DNA from 3 places in the Massilia hydrophila genome. Region 1 is predicted to be linked to each of the others. Evidence: predicted binding sites of a transcription regulator. Region 1 holds the regulator's gene; each other region holds the start of a gene.
The links. Region 1 encodes LexA, which represses DNA repair genes until DNA is damaged. Its sites were predicted from a motif close to ACTGTATNNNNATACAGT; they were not measured.
Positions count from the first base shown of each region.

Region 2: recA (recombinase RecA) is a predicted target of LexA. The motif match lies at 2,656-2,673, and genes of this name have one in related genera.
Region 3: LE190_RS12535 (putative DNA modification/repair radical SAM protein) is a predicted target of LexA. The motif match lies at 2,795-2,812, and genes of this name have one in related genera.

Region 1 is NZ_JAHYBX010000001.1:623,677-628,504, forward strand. It holds gene LE190_RS02755 (cystathionine gamma-synthase family protein) at 1-1,238, shown strand, start outside; gene LE190_RS02760 (tetratricopeptide repeat protein) at 1,349-2,071, shown strand; gene lexA (transcriptional repressor LexA) at 2,120-2,752, opposite strand; gene rpsF (30S ribosomal protein S6) at 3,047-3,433, shown strand; gene priB (primosomal replication protein N) at 3,482-3,775, shown strand; gene rpsR (30S ribosomal protein S18) at 3,819-4,109, shown strand; gene rplI (50S ribosomal protein L9) at 4,147-4,599, shown strand; gene LE190_RS02790 (replicative DNA helicase) at 4,705-4,828, shown strand, end outside.
Region 2 is NZ_JAHYBX010000004.1:207,827-212,654, reverse strand. It holds gene LE190_RS12875 (DUF2889 domain-containing protein) at 1-532, opposite strand, end outside; gene recX (recombination regulator RecX) at 992-1,450, opposite strand; gene recA (recombinase RecA) at 1,467-2,549, opposite strand; gene LE190_RS12860 (response regulator transcription factor) at 2,787-3,488, shown strand; gene LE190_RS12855 (sensor histidine kinase) at 3,485-4,828, shown strand, end outside.
Region 3 is NZ_JAHYBX010000004.1:132,254-137,081, forward strand. It holds gene LE190_RS12530 (M16 family metallopeptidase) at 1-2,678, shown strand, start outside; gene LE190_RS12535 (putative DNA modification/repair radical SAM protein) at 2,825-4,054, shown strand; gene LE190_RS12540 (UdgX family uracil-DNA binding protein) at 4,051-4,828, shown strand, end outside.

The sequences.
Region 1 (4,828 bases):
GCGAAACGAACCCCTACGGCTTCACCACCACCATCCTGCACAACGACCGCCGCAGGCCGGTCGAGCAGGGCTCGCTGCACAAGCCGGTGCATACCTCGGTCGCCTTCGGCTACGGCGACGCGCGCCAGCTGGCGGCCGTATTCCAGGGCCGGGAGCCGGGCTTCCGCTACGGGCGCCAGGGCAACCCGACCGTTGCCGCGCTGGAAGATAAGATCAGCAAGATGGAAGACGGCGTCGGCACCCTGTGCTTCGCCACCGGCATGGGCGCCATCGGCGCGCTGTTCCAGGCGCTGCTGAAGTCGGGCGACCATGTGGTTTCGTCCTCCTTCCTGTTCGGGAACACCAACAGCCTGTGGCAGACGGTGGCCGGACAGGGCGTCGCGGTGGACTTCGTCGACGCCACCGACGCCGCCAAGGTCGAGGCGGCGCTGCGGCCGGACACGCGCATCGTCTTCGTCGAGACCATCGCCAACCCGCGCACCCAGGTGGCCGACCTGGCGCGCATCGGCCAGCTGTGCCGCGAGCGCGGCATCCTGTACGTGGTGGACAACACCATGACCACGCCCTGGCTGTTCCGTCCCAAGGCGGTGGGGGCGGGGCTGGTGGTCAATTCGCTGACCAAGTCGATCGGCGGGCATGGCATCGCGCTGGGCGGCGCCCTGACCGACACCGGCCTGTTCGACTGGAGCGCGTATCCGAACATCGCCGCCAACTTCCGCAAGCAGGTGCCAGCGAACCAGGGCCTGGCCCAGCTGCGCGCCAAGGCGCTGCGCGACTTCGGCGCGGCGCTGGGGCCGGAAGCGGCGCACCATATCGCGGTGGGCGCCGAGACGCTGGCGCTGCGCATGGAGCGCACCTGCGCCAATGCGCTGGCGCTGGCGCGCATGCTAGAAGCCGATCCGCGCGTGGCCGCGGTGCACTACCCGGGCCTGGCCTCGCATCCGCAGCACGCCCTGGTGGCGTCGCTGTTCCGCAGCGGCGGTTCGCTGCTGAGCTTCGAGCTGGTTGACGCGATCGATCCTTTCGACTACCTGAACCGCCTGAAACTCGGCATCCCGGCCAGCAACCTGGGCGATACCCGTACCCTGGTGATTCCAGTGGCGCACACGATCTTCTTCGAGATGGGGGCGGAGCGGCGCGCCAGCATGGGCATCGCCGAGTCCCTGATCCGCGTCTCGGTGGGGATCGAGGATACCGAGGACCTGCTGGCGGACTTCCGCCAGGCGCTTGCGTCCTGAGCACCCGAAACATCATCATGGCAGCCCGCGGGCTGCCATTTTTGTTTCAGCGGTTGAGCGGGTACCGGCTTGCCCTTATCATGGGCCTTCTTTTGCCACTCCGAGCTGCCATGAAAACCAAGCTGTTCCTTGCATCCCTGCTGCTGTGCGGCGCCGCCCATGCCGGCGAACTGGACAACGCCAACGCCCTGTTCGAGAAGAAGGATTATGCGGGTGCGCTGAAGATCTATACGAAGCTGGCCGATGCCGGCAACCCGGAGGCGCAGCAGGCGCTGGGCCAGATGTACTGGTACGGCGAAGCGGGGCAGGTGGACGAGGCCAAGGCCGAGGCGCTGTTCAAGAAATCGGCCGCCAAGGGCAACAAGGTCGCCGCCGCGTCGCTGGCGGTGATGGAGCAGCGCGTCAAGCGCCGCAAGGACATCGACTACTGGATCAGCGGCTACGACGGCGAAGACCTGAAATCGGGCGAATTCCGCTGCGCGACACCGCGCATTCCGGCGATGTCGAAGATCAATGCCGACATTGACCGCATCGGCGCCGCCATCACGACCTGGCAGGATTGCTACAACCGCTACGTGACCAACCTGAACGCGGCCACGCCGCTCACCAAGCGCGTCCCCGAAGACATCCGCAAGCTGATGAAGAAGGACGAGCTGGAAAAGTCGACCGCCTACCTGGAGCAGTTGCAGGCCAACCTGCAGGAAGAGGCGAAGGTGAGTTCGAAACTGGTGCTGGCCGACTTCGAGGCCTGGCGCAAGGCGACCGACGCCTATGTCTCCGAGCACAACAAGATGGTCAAGAGCAACAGCTCGACCCTGTTGAAGGGGAAATAAGGGGTAAAAAAAAGGCGGGCATGCAGCCCGCCAGTGTGCGTTCCAGCCTTAGTGCCAGCTGCGCATCAGCCCGACCGCCAGCCCTTCCAGCGCGAACTCGTCTTCCGGCTTTACCTGGATGACCTTGAAGTCCGGATTTTCCGGCAGCAGTTCGACCAGGTTGCCGGTCTTGCGGTAGCGCTTGACGGTGACCTCTTCACCGAGGCGCGCCACCACGATCTGGCCGTTCTTGGCGCTGTCGATCTTCTTGACGGCGAGGAAGTCGCCGTCGCAGATGCCGGCATCGCGCATCGACCAGCCCTTGACCTTCAGCAGGAAGTCGGGACGGGCCGAGAACATCGCGGCATCGACGGAATAGGTGGCTTCCACGTGTTCCTGGGCCAGGATAGGGGAGCCGGCGGCGACGCGGCCGACCAGCGGCAGCGACATCATGAGATTCGGCGGCGGCATCGGAATCTGCTCGACCGAGGCGCCAACCAGGCGGATGCCGCGCGAGGTGCCCGGCGAGATCTCGATGGCGCCCTTGCGCGCCAGGGCTTGCAGGTGTTCTTCGGCGGCATTCGCCGACTTGAAACCCAGCTCGGCCGCGATTTCGGCGCGGGTCGGCGGAAAGCCGGTGTTGTCGATCGCTTCCTTGATCAGGTTCAGGATCTGTTCTTGCCTTGCAGTGAGCTTGAGCATGGGTGGTCTACGGCATTAGTTATAAGAGCAGACTGTATTTTTGTACAGTATTCCCGGATGCGCAAGGGCAAACACGGGAAAACTGCAAAAAAATGCTGCAACGCGGGCCACGCGCGCCCGATTGTGGTCCGATTGTGGCGTGCACCACGCATCTCAAGGCGCGATCGCGACCATGACAGCCTGGCCCTGGTTCCCATTCGCGCGATTTTCCGGCTATAATGGCAGGCTTTCCCTTCCCACACTCGTCTTGACGCCGAGGTGGGCATTTGTTTAAACGTCCTCAAGGAGTGTTGCATGCGTCATTATGAAATCGTTTTTATCGTCCACCCGGACCAGAGCGAGCAAGTTCCGGCGATGATCGAGCGTTACAAGACCACGGTGACCAGCCGCGGCGGTAACATCCATCGCGTGGAAGACTGGGGCCGCCGTCAAATGGCGTACCAGATCCAGAAGCTGCCGAAAGCCCACTACATCTGCATGAACATCGAGTGCGACAACGAGACCCTGGTCGAGCTGGAAACCGCATTCAAGTTCAACGATGCCGTCCTGCGTCACCTGACCGTCAAGATGAAGAAGGCCGAAACCGCACCGTCGCCGATGATGAAGTCGGTCCAGCGCGAAGACGCAGCCAAGAGCCACCGCGCTGAAGCAGCCGCCGCTGCCCCGGCCGCCGCCGCTTAAGCTGTCACCGGGTTTTCCCGGGAATCCGAAACGAAGCAAAGCAGCGCAGTGAACCAGTTCCAGCTCATCGCGACCATCGCGGAGCGAGACGTCCTGCGTTTCACCCCGGCCGGCGTCCCCATCGTGGGCGCGATCCTGATGCACGATTCGCAGCAGGTCGAGGCCGGCGTGGCAAGGCAGGTCGCGTTTGAAATCCCTGCGCTCGGCGCAGGCGAGATTTCAGGCAGGCTGGAAAGTGCCGAACTCGGCGCCGCCTACCGCTTCAACGGATTCCTCGCACGGAAGAACCGCAACAGCAAAGCCTTGGTGTTTCACATCATTGATTTCAGTGCCGCAGAGTAAACAAGCCCGCGGCGCAACCTAGATTAGATACAGGAGCCTCGAAATGGCATTCGGTAAAAAGTTCGACAAAAACAAAGCCAAAGAAAAAATGAAGCGCAAACAGCAGAACCCGCTGTTCAAGCGCAAGAAATTCTGCCGCTTCACCGCCGCCGGCGTGGAACAGGTGGACTACAAAGACGTCGACACCCTGAAGGACTTCGTCCAGGAAAACGGCAAGATCATGCCGGCACGCCTGACCGGCACCAAGGCGCACTACCAGCGCCAGGTCGACACCGCCATCAAGCGCGCACGCTACCTCGCGCTGCTGCCGTACACCGACCTGCACAACGCCTAAAGCGCGGCACGTCAGTCAGAATACCTGGAGAATAAATATGCAAGTTATCCTGCTCGAAAAAGTGGTCAACGTCGGTAACCTGGGCGACGTCGTCAAAGTCAAGGACGGTTACGCACGTAACTTCCTGATCCCGCAAAAGATGGCACGCCGCGCCACCCAGGCCGCCGTGGCCGAGTTCGAAGTCAAGCGCGCCGAACTGGAAAAAGCGGCAGCTGAAAAGCTGTCGGCTGCCCAGGCGCAAGGCGACAAGCTGAGCGGCATGACCGTCACCATCGCCCAGAAGGCGGGCGTGGACGGCCGTCTGTTCGGTTCGGTCACCAACTTCGACATCGCCGAAGCCCTGAGCAAGCAAGGTTTCGCCGTCGAGAAGTCGCAAGTCCGCATGCCGACCGGTCCGCTGAAGACCACCGGCGAGTTCCCGGTCGCCGTCGCGCTGCACACCGACGTCGTCTCGGAAATCACCATCGCGGTGGTGGGCGAAGCTGCCTAAGCAGTTGTTGTATAAATGAAAAAGCCGGGTTCGCCCGGCTTTTTTTATTCCTGGAAACTCGCCAATTATTTCAGCCGGATGACCGGAAACGGTATAATGCCCGCCATGAATTCCCCATCCGATCCGCAAGTCGATTCCCTGCGCATCCCACCGCATTCCATCGAAGCAGAGCAGTCCGTCATCGGCGGCCTCCTGCGCGACAATGCAGCGTGGGACCGCATCGCCGACT
Region 2 (4,828 bases), on a different contig from region 1:
AGTTGGCCACGGCCGGTCCGTCGCTGCGCAGGGCATGGCAACGGTCGAGCTCGAATGGCCGTTCGGCCGAAGCAGGCTTGACCTGCGCGTCGGCGCGGGTGTCGAACTCGTCGTCGGCAAAGGCTTGCAGCGCTGCGGTCGGCAGCACCTGGGCCAATTCGGTCAGGTGGGTGCAGCCGAGCACGCCCGAGAGGCGGTCTTTCAGGTGCAGCCGGAAATGGTTCATCAGCGACAGGCCGATCAGCTTCTTGTAAGCAGGGCCTATCGTCTCACAGAAACCGGGATACGGAACGGCATCGGACGCGGCTTCGGCGTCCACGATGTTCAGCGCGCGGTCGATGGTGACGCGCAGCTTGAGGTCGTGGACCGGGCTGCCGGCCGGGCGGGTGCCGGATGCGAGCGCGATCTCGCGCGTCTTGATGTCGCGGATACTGGCATCCAGGTCCCACAGGCCATCGTCGCGTGCGAAGACGTCGACGGTGATGGCGCGCGTATGCCGGAGCGAGCGCGAGACGGGAGGAGACAGGGGCATAAAAACCAAATGCCGCTTGCGCGGCGGTTAGTGGTGCAGCCAGTGTGCTTCATGCACGTTGACGTAGCTTCTACGACAACAACCGCTCATGCGGCGCTGCTTAAACCGTGAAAGTTTAGCACAGCGCGTTGTCGGTTGCACTGCAACAGAAGTCTTTTTGCCGCACTGCAGCGATAAGAAGCGCGGATTCTTGCCGACTAGTCAAGCTTGCCTGGTGTGGACTTTGGATACAGGCGAGGCGGAATGCACAGCGCCAGCGTGCAGCGCCATCGTCCGTTGAGGAATATACCGCAGGGCATATCGGAGATGACGCTCCACGCTGGCGCCGGAACGACCTTCTATATAGAAGAGGCAAATGAAACACGGGGTGATACAGCAGGCATGCGGCCGAGCCTGGCATATCGTCGGAACAGGCCTGGGGCCAGGCCGGTTCCGGATCGCAGCAGACAGGCGTGCCTGCTACAGCGCGTCGTCGTCGGGAGCGCCCTGCATCGCGGTCCGTGCAGCGCGTTGGGAGAAACCACGCTGCAGCAGGAAGCGCATCTGCTTGGCACGCTCGGCCGCATCGACGGCGACGGTACCGAACTTGCGCTGCCACACGTCGATGGCGCGCGCTGTTTCGCTATCGGCAAGCGAGGCTTTGATGTCTTCCAGCGCTTCACCTTTGAGACCGTGGCTTTGCAGCTCGGCCATCACGCGGCTGTTGCCGAAACGCGCCGCCCGCCGGTTGATCAGCGATTCGGCGAAGCGTTCCTGCGACAGCCAGTTATTTTTTTCAAGGAAGTCGAGGAGGGCTTCGACGTCGTCGCCCTCCTCGGCATAACGGGCCAGCTTGCGCCCCAGCTCGAGCCGACTGTGCTCGCGCATCGACAGGTAGCGAAGCGCGCGCGCTTTGAGGCTAAGCTGGGGTGCAGGCATGAACACGCATCAGCGATTACTCGCCGACTGCCTTCAGCTTGTCCTTGCCGCTGTCTTCGACAGCAGCCAGCACCGGCGGCAGTTCGCGCACGCCCAGCGCAGCACGGACCTTGTTTTCGATTTCCCGTGCCAGAACCGGACGGTCTTTCAGGAACTGGCGGGCGTTGTCCTTGCCTTGGCCGATGCGTTCGCCGTTATAGCTGTACCACGAACCCGACTTCTCGACGATCTTGTTGTCGGCGCCCAGGTCCAGGATTTCGCCTTCGCGCGAGGTGCCTTCTCCGTACAGGATGTCGAAGTGGGCTTCCTTGAACGGCGGCGCGATCTTGTTCTTGACGACCTTGACCTTGGTTTCGTTACCGATCACCTCGTCACCCGACTTGATCGAACCGGTACGGCGGATGTCCAGGCGCACGGAAGCGTAGAACTTCAGCGCATTACCGCCGGTCGTGGTTTCCGGGCTGCCGAACATCACGCCGATCTTCATGCGGATCTGGTTGATGAAGATGACCAGGGTGTTGGTACGGTTGATCGAACCGGTCAGCTTGCGCAGCGCCTGCGACATCAGTCGCGCCTGCAGGCCCGGGAGCGAGTCGCCCATGTCGCCTTCGATCTCGGCGCGCGGGGTCAGTGCCGCCACCGAGTCGATGACCACCAGGTCGACCGAACCCGAACGCACCAGGGCGTCGGTGATTTCAAGGGCCTGTTCGCCGGTGTCCGGCTGCGAGATCAGCAGCTCGTCCAGCTTGATGCCCAGCTTCTGCGCGTAGGTCACGTCGAGCGCGTGCTCGGCGTCGATAAAGGCGCAGGTGCCGCCCAGCTTCTGCATCTGGGCGATGGTCTGCAGCGTCAGGGTGGTTTTACCCGACGATTCCGGACCGTAGATCTCGACGATACGGCCGCGCGGCAGGCCACCGACGCCCAGCGCGATGTCCAGGCCCAGCGAGCCAGTGGAAACAGTCTGCACTTCCTCGACCGGCGCATTGGTGTCCATGCGCATCACCGAGCCCTTGCCGAACTGCTTTTCAATCTGCGCCAGGGCGGCTGCGAGCGCCTTGCCCTTTTCAGCGGCGTTTACTGCGAGTTTTTTGTCGTCCATGGTGTACTTTCAGCTGTGGAGTAGGCAAGGTAGGGTCGCTACCGCTAAAATCAAGAGAACTACTGTATATAAATCCAGTTGTTCGAACCAGCAAAATCAAGCCACTACTGTATATAAATCCAGTGGTTTAGGCAAGCGAAAAAAGTCGCCCTGTTGTTATCTGCGAGGCTCGCATTGTTGCGATAAATCAAACACAATAGGGCCTGTTGAAGCACTAACGAATACCAAGGTGGCCCCATGCGAATTCTGCTCGCCGAAGATGATAGCGTACTTGCCGATGGACTGACCCGTTCCCTGCGCCAGTCCGGGTATGCGATCGATTGCGTCAAGAACGGCCAGGATGCCGACACGGCCCTGTCCACCCAGGAGTTCGACCTCCTGATCCTCGACCTCGGCCTGCCCAAGCTGTCCGGGCTCGAGGTGCTGCGCCGCCTGCGCGCCCGCTCCTCGCTGCTGCCGGTCTTGATCCTCACCGCCGCCGATTCGGTCGAACAGCGGGTCGAGGGCCTTGACCTGGGTGCCGACGACTACATGGCCAAGCCCTTCGCCCTGTCCGAGCTGGAGGCGCGGGTGCGCGCCCTGACCCGGCGCGGCGCCGGCGGCGGCCCGGCCGTGGTGCGCCATGGCCCGCTGGTGTACGACCAGGTCGGCCGCAGCGCCTACATCAACGACCAGATGCTCGACCTGTCGGCGCGCGAGCTCGGCCTGCTCGAGGTGCTGCTGGCGCGCACCGGGCGCCTGGTCTCCAAGGAGCAGCTGGTCGACCACCTGTGCGAATGGGGCGAGGAAGTCTCGAACAACGCCATCGAGGTCTACGTGCACCGCTTGCGCAAGAAGATCGAGGTCGGCGGCGTGCGCATCGCCACCGTGCGCGGCCTCGGCTACTGCCTCGAGAAATTCTCCGACGCCCCGCGCGGCGCGGCGCCCGAGCCCAAGTGAACGAGCGCGACGCCGGACTGGCCGATCCGCCGCCTCCGGACCGGGGCGCGGACGAGGCCGGGTTCGCGCCCTACGTGCCGCCCAATCCCGAGCCGGACGAGAACATCCGCCACTCGCTGTTCGGCGAGATCCTCGACTGGATGCTGGCCCCGCTGCTGCTGCTATGGCCGATGAGCATCGCCATCACCTACCTGGTGGCGAAGTCGATCGCCAACCAGCCCTTCGACGACGCGCTGGAAGACCGCGTCACCGTGCTGTCGCAGCAGATCCGCACCGTGGCCGGCCAGCCGGTGGTGCAGCTGCCGGCCAGCGCGCGCGACGTGCTGCGTGCGGACGACGTGGACAGCGTCTATTTCCAGATCAGCGGTCCGGACGGCGCCCACATCGACGGCGACCGCGACCTGCCGCGCCCGCGTTCCGGCAATGGCACCGAACCCGTCCACGGCAGCGCGGTCCTGTTTCGCAACGATACGATCCATGGCACGCCGGTGCGCGTGGCCTATTCCTGGGTCGGCCTCGATCCGCTGCGCGAACGCGGCCCGGAACCGGGGCAGGCGGGCAAGGCCGAACATGCGGAACAAGCGGAACAGCGCGCCGTGCAGGCCCTGGTCCAGGTGGCCGAGACCCTGGACAAGCGCGCCCACCTGGCCAACGAGATCATCAGGGGTGTGATCCTGCCCCAGTTCATCATCCTGCCGGTGATCCTGGCCCTGGTCTGGTTCGCGCTGTCGCGCGGCCTGTCGCCGCTGGCCGAGCTGCAGGAGCGCATCCGCGCCCGGCCCCAGGACGACCTGTCGCCGATCGACCCGCGCCAGGTGCCGGAAGAGATTTCGCCCCTGGTCGGCTCCTTCAACGACATGCTGGAACGCCTGGCCCAGACCGTCGAGATGCAAAAGCGCTTCATCGCCGATGCCGCGCACCAGATGAAGACCCCGCTGGCCGGGATGCGCATGCAGTCCGAGCTGGCGCTGCGCCAGCACGATCCGGGCGAGATCCACCGCTCGCTCGAGCAGCTGGCCAAGAGTTCGGAATCGGCCACGCGCCTGGTGAACCAGCTGCTGGCCCTGGCCCGCGCCGAGAACCAGCCGCACGCCGGCCTGGCCTTCGAGCAGATCGACCTGGGCCAGCTGGCGCGCGCCACCGTGCAGGACTGGGTCCAGGCCTCGTTCACGCACGGCATCGACCTCGGCTACGAGCCGCCCGAGGGCGCCTCTGCCGCCCCCCTGCACATCGCCGGCAACGCGCTGATGCTGCGCGAGCTGCTGTCGAACCTGATCGACAACGCGCTGCGCTACACGCCGCCGGGCGGCAGTGTCACGGTGCGCGTGCGGCGCGACGGC
Region 3 (4,828 bases), on a different contig from region 1:
CAGCCTTCAAGTTCGATCGCAAGGCCTACAGCATCGCCCACAAAAAATTCGTGCTGCCCAATGGCCTGACCCTGCTGGTCCACACCGACCACAGCGTGCCGGTGGTCGGCGTGAACATGTGGTACCACGTCGGTTCGCGCAACGAGAAGCGCGGCAAGACCGGCTTCGCCCACCTGTTCGAGCACTTCTTCTTCAACGGTTCCGAGAACTACCCGCACGGCTTCCGCGAGGCGATGGACGACCTGGGCGCGAACAACCGCAACGGCACCACCAACACCGACCGCACCAACTTCTTCGAGGACGTGCCGGTATCGGCGCTGGAGCGCACCCTGTTCCTGGAATCGGACCGCATGGGCTTCCTCGGCAACTACATCTCGCAGGCGATGCTCGAGCGCGAGCGCGGCGTGGTGCAGAACGAGAAGCGCCAGGGCGAGAACCAGCCCTATGGCCGCGTGTGGCAGGAAATCTCGGCCAAGATGTACCCGTACTCGCACCCGTATTCGTGGTCGACCATCGGCAGCATGGAAGACCTGCAGGCCGCCTCGCTGGACGACATCAAGGAGTGGTACCGCACCTATTACGGCCCGAACAACGCGGTGATCTCGCTGGCCGGCGACATCACGCCGGAACGCGCCTATGAACTGGTGAACAAGTACTTCGGCGCGATCCCGCCGGGCCCGGCGCTGCCGCGCACCGAGAAGTGGATCCCGCAGCTGGACCGCAACATCCGCGACGAGATGGAAGACCAGGTGCCGCAAGTGCGCGTGTACCGCGCCTGGCACGTCGGTTCCTGGAAGGATGCCGACACCCAGCACCTGAACCTGCTGGCCGGCGTGCTGAGCGGCTCGAAGAGCGCGCGCCTGACCAAGCGCCTGGTGTACGACAAGGGCATCGCCACCAGCGTCAGCGCCTCGGTCAACGACGGTGAACTGGGCGGCACCTTCAACCTGGTCGCCACCGTCAAGCCGGGCGTCGACCCGCTCGAGGTCGAGCGCGAGATGGAGCGTGTGCTGGCCGAACTGCTCGAGAAGGGCCCGACCCAGGCCGAGCTGCAGCGCGTGAAGACGAGCGAGCTGGCCGGCTTCTCGCGCAGCCTGGAGCGCCTGGGCGGCTTCGGCGGCCGTTCCGACGTGCTGGCCGAAAGCATGACCTACGGCGGCAAGCCGGACGCCTACCTCGACCGCCTCGAACTGTATGCCACCGGCACCCCGGCCGACGTCAAGGCGGCCGCCAACCGCTGGCTGCGCGCCAGCCACTACACGATGACGGTGCGCCCGGCGCCCAAGCTGGCCGCCACCAAGTCGACGCTGGACCGCAAGGTCCTCCCTGGCCTGGGCGACGCGCCGGACGTCAAGTTCCCGGTGCTGCAGCGCGCCCAGCTCAAGAACGGCCTGAAGGTGGTGCTGCTCGAGCGCCACTCGGCCCCGATCTTCAATGCCTCGCTGGCGATCGACGCCGGCGCCGCCTCGGATTCCGCCGCCAAGGCCGGCATCGCCTCGCTGGCGCTCGACCTGCTCGACAAGGGCACGAAGCAGCGCGACGCCTTCGCGCTGTCGGACGCGCTGGAAAACCTGGGCGCCCGCCTGTACACCGGCAACGGCCAGGACATGTCCTATGTGCGCCTGCAGGGCACCAGCGCCAACCTGGCGCCTTCGCTGGCGCTGATGGCCGAAGCGGCATTGAGCCCGAGCTTCCCGCAGGACCAGTTCGCGCTGTCGAAGAGCCGCCGCCTGGCCGGCATCGGCCAGGAAAAGGCGCAGCCGAACAGCCTGGCGCTGCGCCTCGTGCCTGCGCTGCTGTACGGCGCCGAGCACGCCTACGGCAAGCCGGCCAGCGGCTTCGAGGGCAGCGTGCAGTCGCTCACCCGCGACGACCTGGCCGCCTGGCACGCCACCTGGTTCAAGCCGGGCAGCGCCACCATCGTGGTGGCCGGCGACACCAGCATGGACAAGCTGCTGCCGGCGCTGGAAGCGAGCTTTGGCAAGTGGCAGCCGGGCACCGCCCCGGCCAAGGGGATGGCCACCGTGGCGCCGACCCGCGGCAAGCGCCTGATCCTGGTGGACAAGCCGGACGCGCCGCAGTCGACCATCGTCGCCGCCCACGTGTCGCAGGCCTATGGCCAGCCCGAAGACCTGGCGATGGAACCGGTGATGGCCAACTTCGGCGGCATCGCGACCTCGCGCCTGAACCGCAACCTGCGCCTCGACAAGCACTGGAGCTACGGCACCCAGGCACGCCTGAACGATGTGCGCGGCCAGCGTCCGTTTTACATCATCGCGCCGGTGCAGACCGACAAGACGGTGGAAGCGATGCGCGAAGTGCAGAAGGAACTGCGCGGCGTGGCCGGCGAGCGTCCGCTGGTGGGCACCGAGTACGAGAGCATCATGCGCAACATGACGGCGCGCCTGCCGGGCCGCTTCGGGACCCTGGACGCGCTCGAATCGGCGGCCCTGTCGACGGTCAACTTCGGCCTGGCGGACGACTACTGGAACAAGTACGCCGCGAACGTGCGCGCGCTCACGCCGCAGCAGCTCGGCGCCGCCTCCGGCAAGTTCATCAAGCCGGACGAAGCGGTGTGGATGGTGATCGGCGACCTGCGCAAGATCGAGGCCGGCGTGCGTTCGCTGGGCTGGGGCGAAGTCACCGTGGTGGATGCCGACGGCAAGCCGCTGCGTTGATGTGTGGGGTGGGCGGGCCCTCCCGCCCACCCTGCGGACGGCTATGCACCGGCTTTGAACCGCCCATCCGTCCGCACGCGAGACAAGCCCCCCCTGTCTTGCGCGCGCGATAGTATACTGTATGCCCATACAGTTCAACGATCGCGATGGAACTTACCGACAAGCTGGAAATCCTGGCCGACGCCGCGAAGTACGACGCGTCCTGCGCCAGCAGTGGCGCGCCGAAGCGCGGTTCCGAGGGCCTGGACGGCTTGGGAGCCACCACCGGCATGGGCATCTGCCACAGCTACACCCCCGATGGGCGCTGCGTCTCGCTGCTCAAGATCCTGCTCACCAATTTCTGCATCTACGACTGCCAGTACTGCATCAACCGGCGCAGCTCGAACGTGCCGCGCGCCCGCTTTTCGGTGGACGAAGTGGTCAGGCTTACGCAGGATTTCTACGTCCGCAACTACATCGACGGCCTGTTCCTGAGCTCGGGCATCATCCAGTCGTCCGACTACACGATGGAGCAGCTGGTGGCGGTGGCGCGCCAGCTGCGCGAAGTGCATGGCTTCCGTGGCTACATCCACCTGAAGACCATTCCCGACGCCGATCCGCTCCTGATCGCGCAGGCCGGCCGCTGGGCCGACCGCCTGTCGGTCAACATTGAGCTGCCGACCCACGACAGCGTGACCCGCCTGGCGCCGGAAAAGAACGTCCACACCATCAAGCTGGCGATGGGCGCGATCCGGCGCAAGCTCGACGAAAAGGCCGAGGAACCCAAGGCGCCCAGCTTCGCGCCGGCCGGCCAGAGCACGCAGATGATCGTCGGCGCCGATGCCAGCGACGACCACACCATCCTGAACACGGCCGAGACCCTGTACGGCAGCTACAAGCTGAAACGCGTGTACTACTCGGCCTTCAGCCCGATCCCGCAAAGCCCGAAAAGCGTGCCGCTGGCGCCGCCGCCGCTGCTGCGCGAGCACCGGCTGTACCAGGCCGACTTCCTGCTGCGCGGCTACGGCTTCACGGCGGGAGAACTGATGCCGCAAGCGGGCAACCTGGCGCTCGACGTCGATCCCAAGCTGGGCTGGGCACTCAGCAACCGCGAGCACTTCCCCCTCGACCTGAACCGCGCCGACGAGACCATGATCGCGCGCGTGCCCGGCATCGGCATCCGCAACGCCAAGCGCATCGTCGAGCTGCGCCGCCTGCGCCGCATCCGCTGGGAAGACCTGTCGCGCCTGCGCTGCAGCATGAAGAAGCTGGCACCCTTCATCGTCACCGCCGACTACAAGCCGGCGCAGGGAGCCGCCAGTTCGCACCTCCTGCGGCGCCACCTGGCCGATGCGCCCGAGCAGATGAACCTGTGGCCGGAGCTGCAGGCGGCATGAAGCCCGCCGCCGACGTCCCCGCTGCCACCGGCGGCCAGCCGCCGGCGCCTTACGGTTTCGCCGAATGGCGCATGGCGGCGCGCGTGCTGCTGAAAGCCGGCGTGCCGCCCGAGGCGGCCGACTGGGGCAGGGCGGATGGCGGCGACCTGTTCTCGGGTGCGCCCCGCGCGGCGGGAGCGGACGATAATGGCGCCGAGCCATCATCACCATCGTCACCAACTGCGCCGCCAGGACCGGCCGCGCGCATCCCGCGCGCGCTAATGGACATGCTGCAAAGCGCCGCCTGCTTTCGCGCCCCGGACCGCTGGGCCTTCCTGTACCGCGTGCTGTGGCGCTGGACGCACGGCGAGCACGACGTGCAGTCGCCGGCCGACCCGGACGGCGCGCGCCTGCACGGCATGGTCAAGGCGGTGCGCCGCGAGGAGCACGACATGCATGCGTATATTCGGTTCCGCGAACGTCCGCCTGAAGCGGGCGACCCGCGCTTCGTCGCCTGGTTCGAGCCGCGCCACGACGTGCTGCCCCAGGTGGCCGAGCATTTTGTCGCCCGCATGGGCAAGCGCAGCTGGATGATCGCCACGCCCGACGCCAGCGTGCTGTGGGACGGCGCCACGCTGCACCATGCCGGCCCTCTGATGGCCGGCCCGGCGGAGCTCGAAGACCAGGGCGAAGCGCTGTGGCTCACCTATTACCGCAGCATCTTCAATCCGGCGCGCGTGAATGCCCAGCTGATGCAGAGCCACATCCCGTCGCGCTTCTGGAAGAACCTGCCGG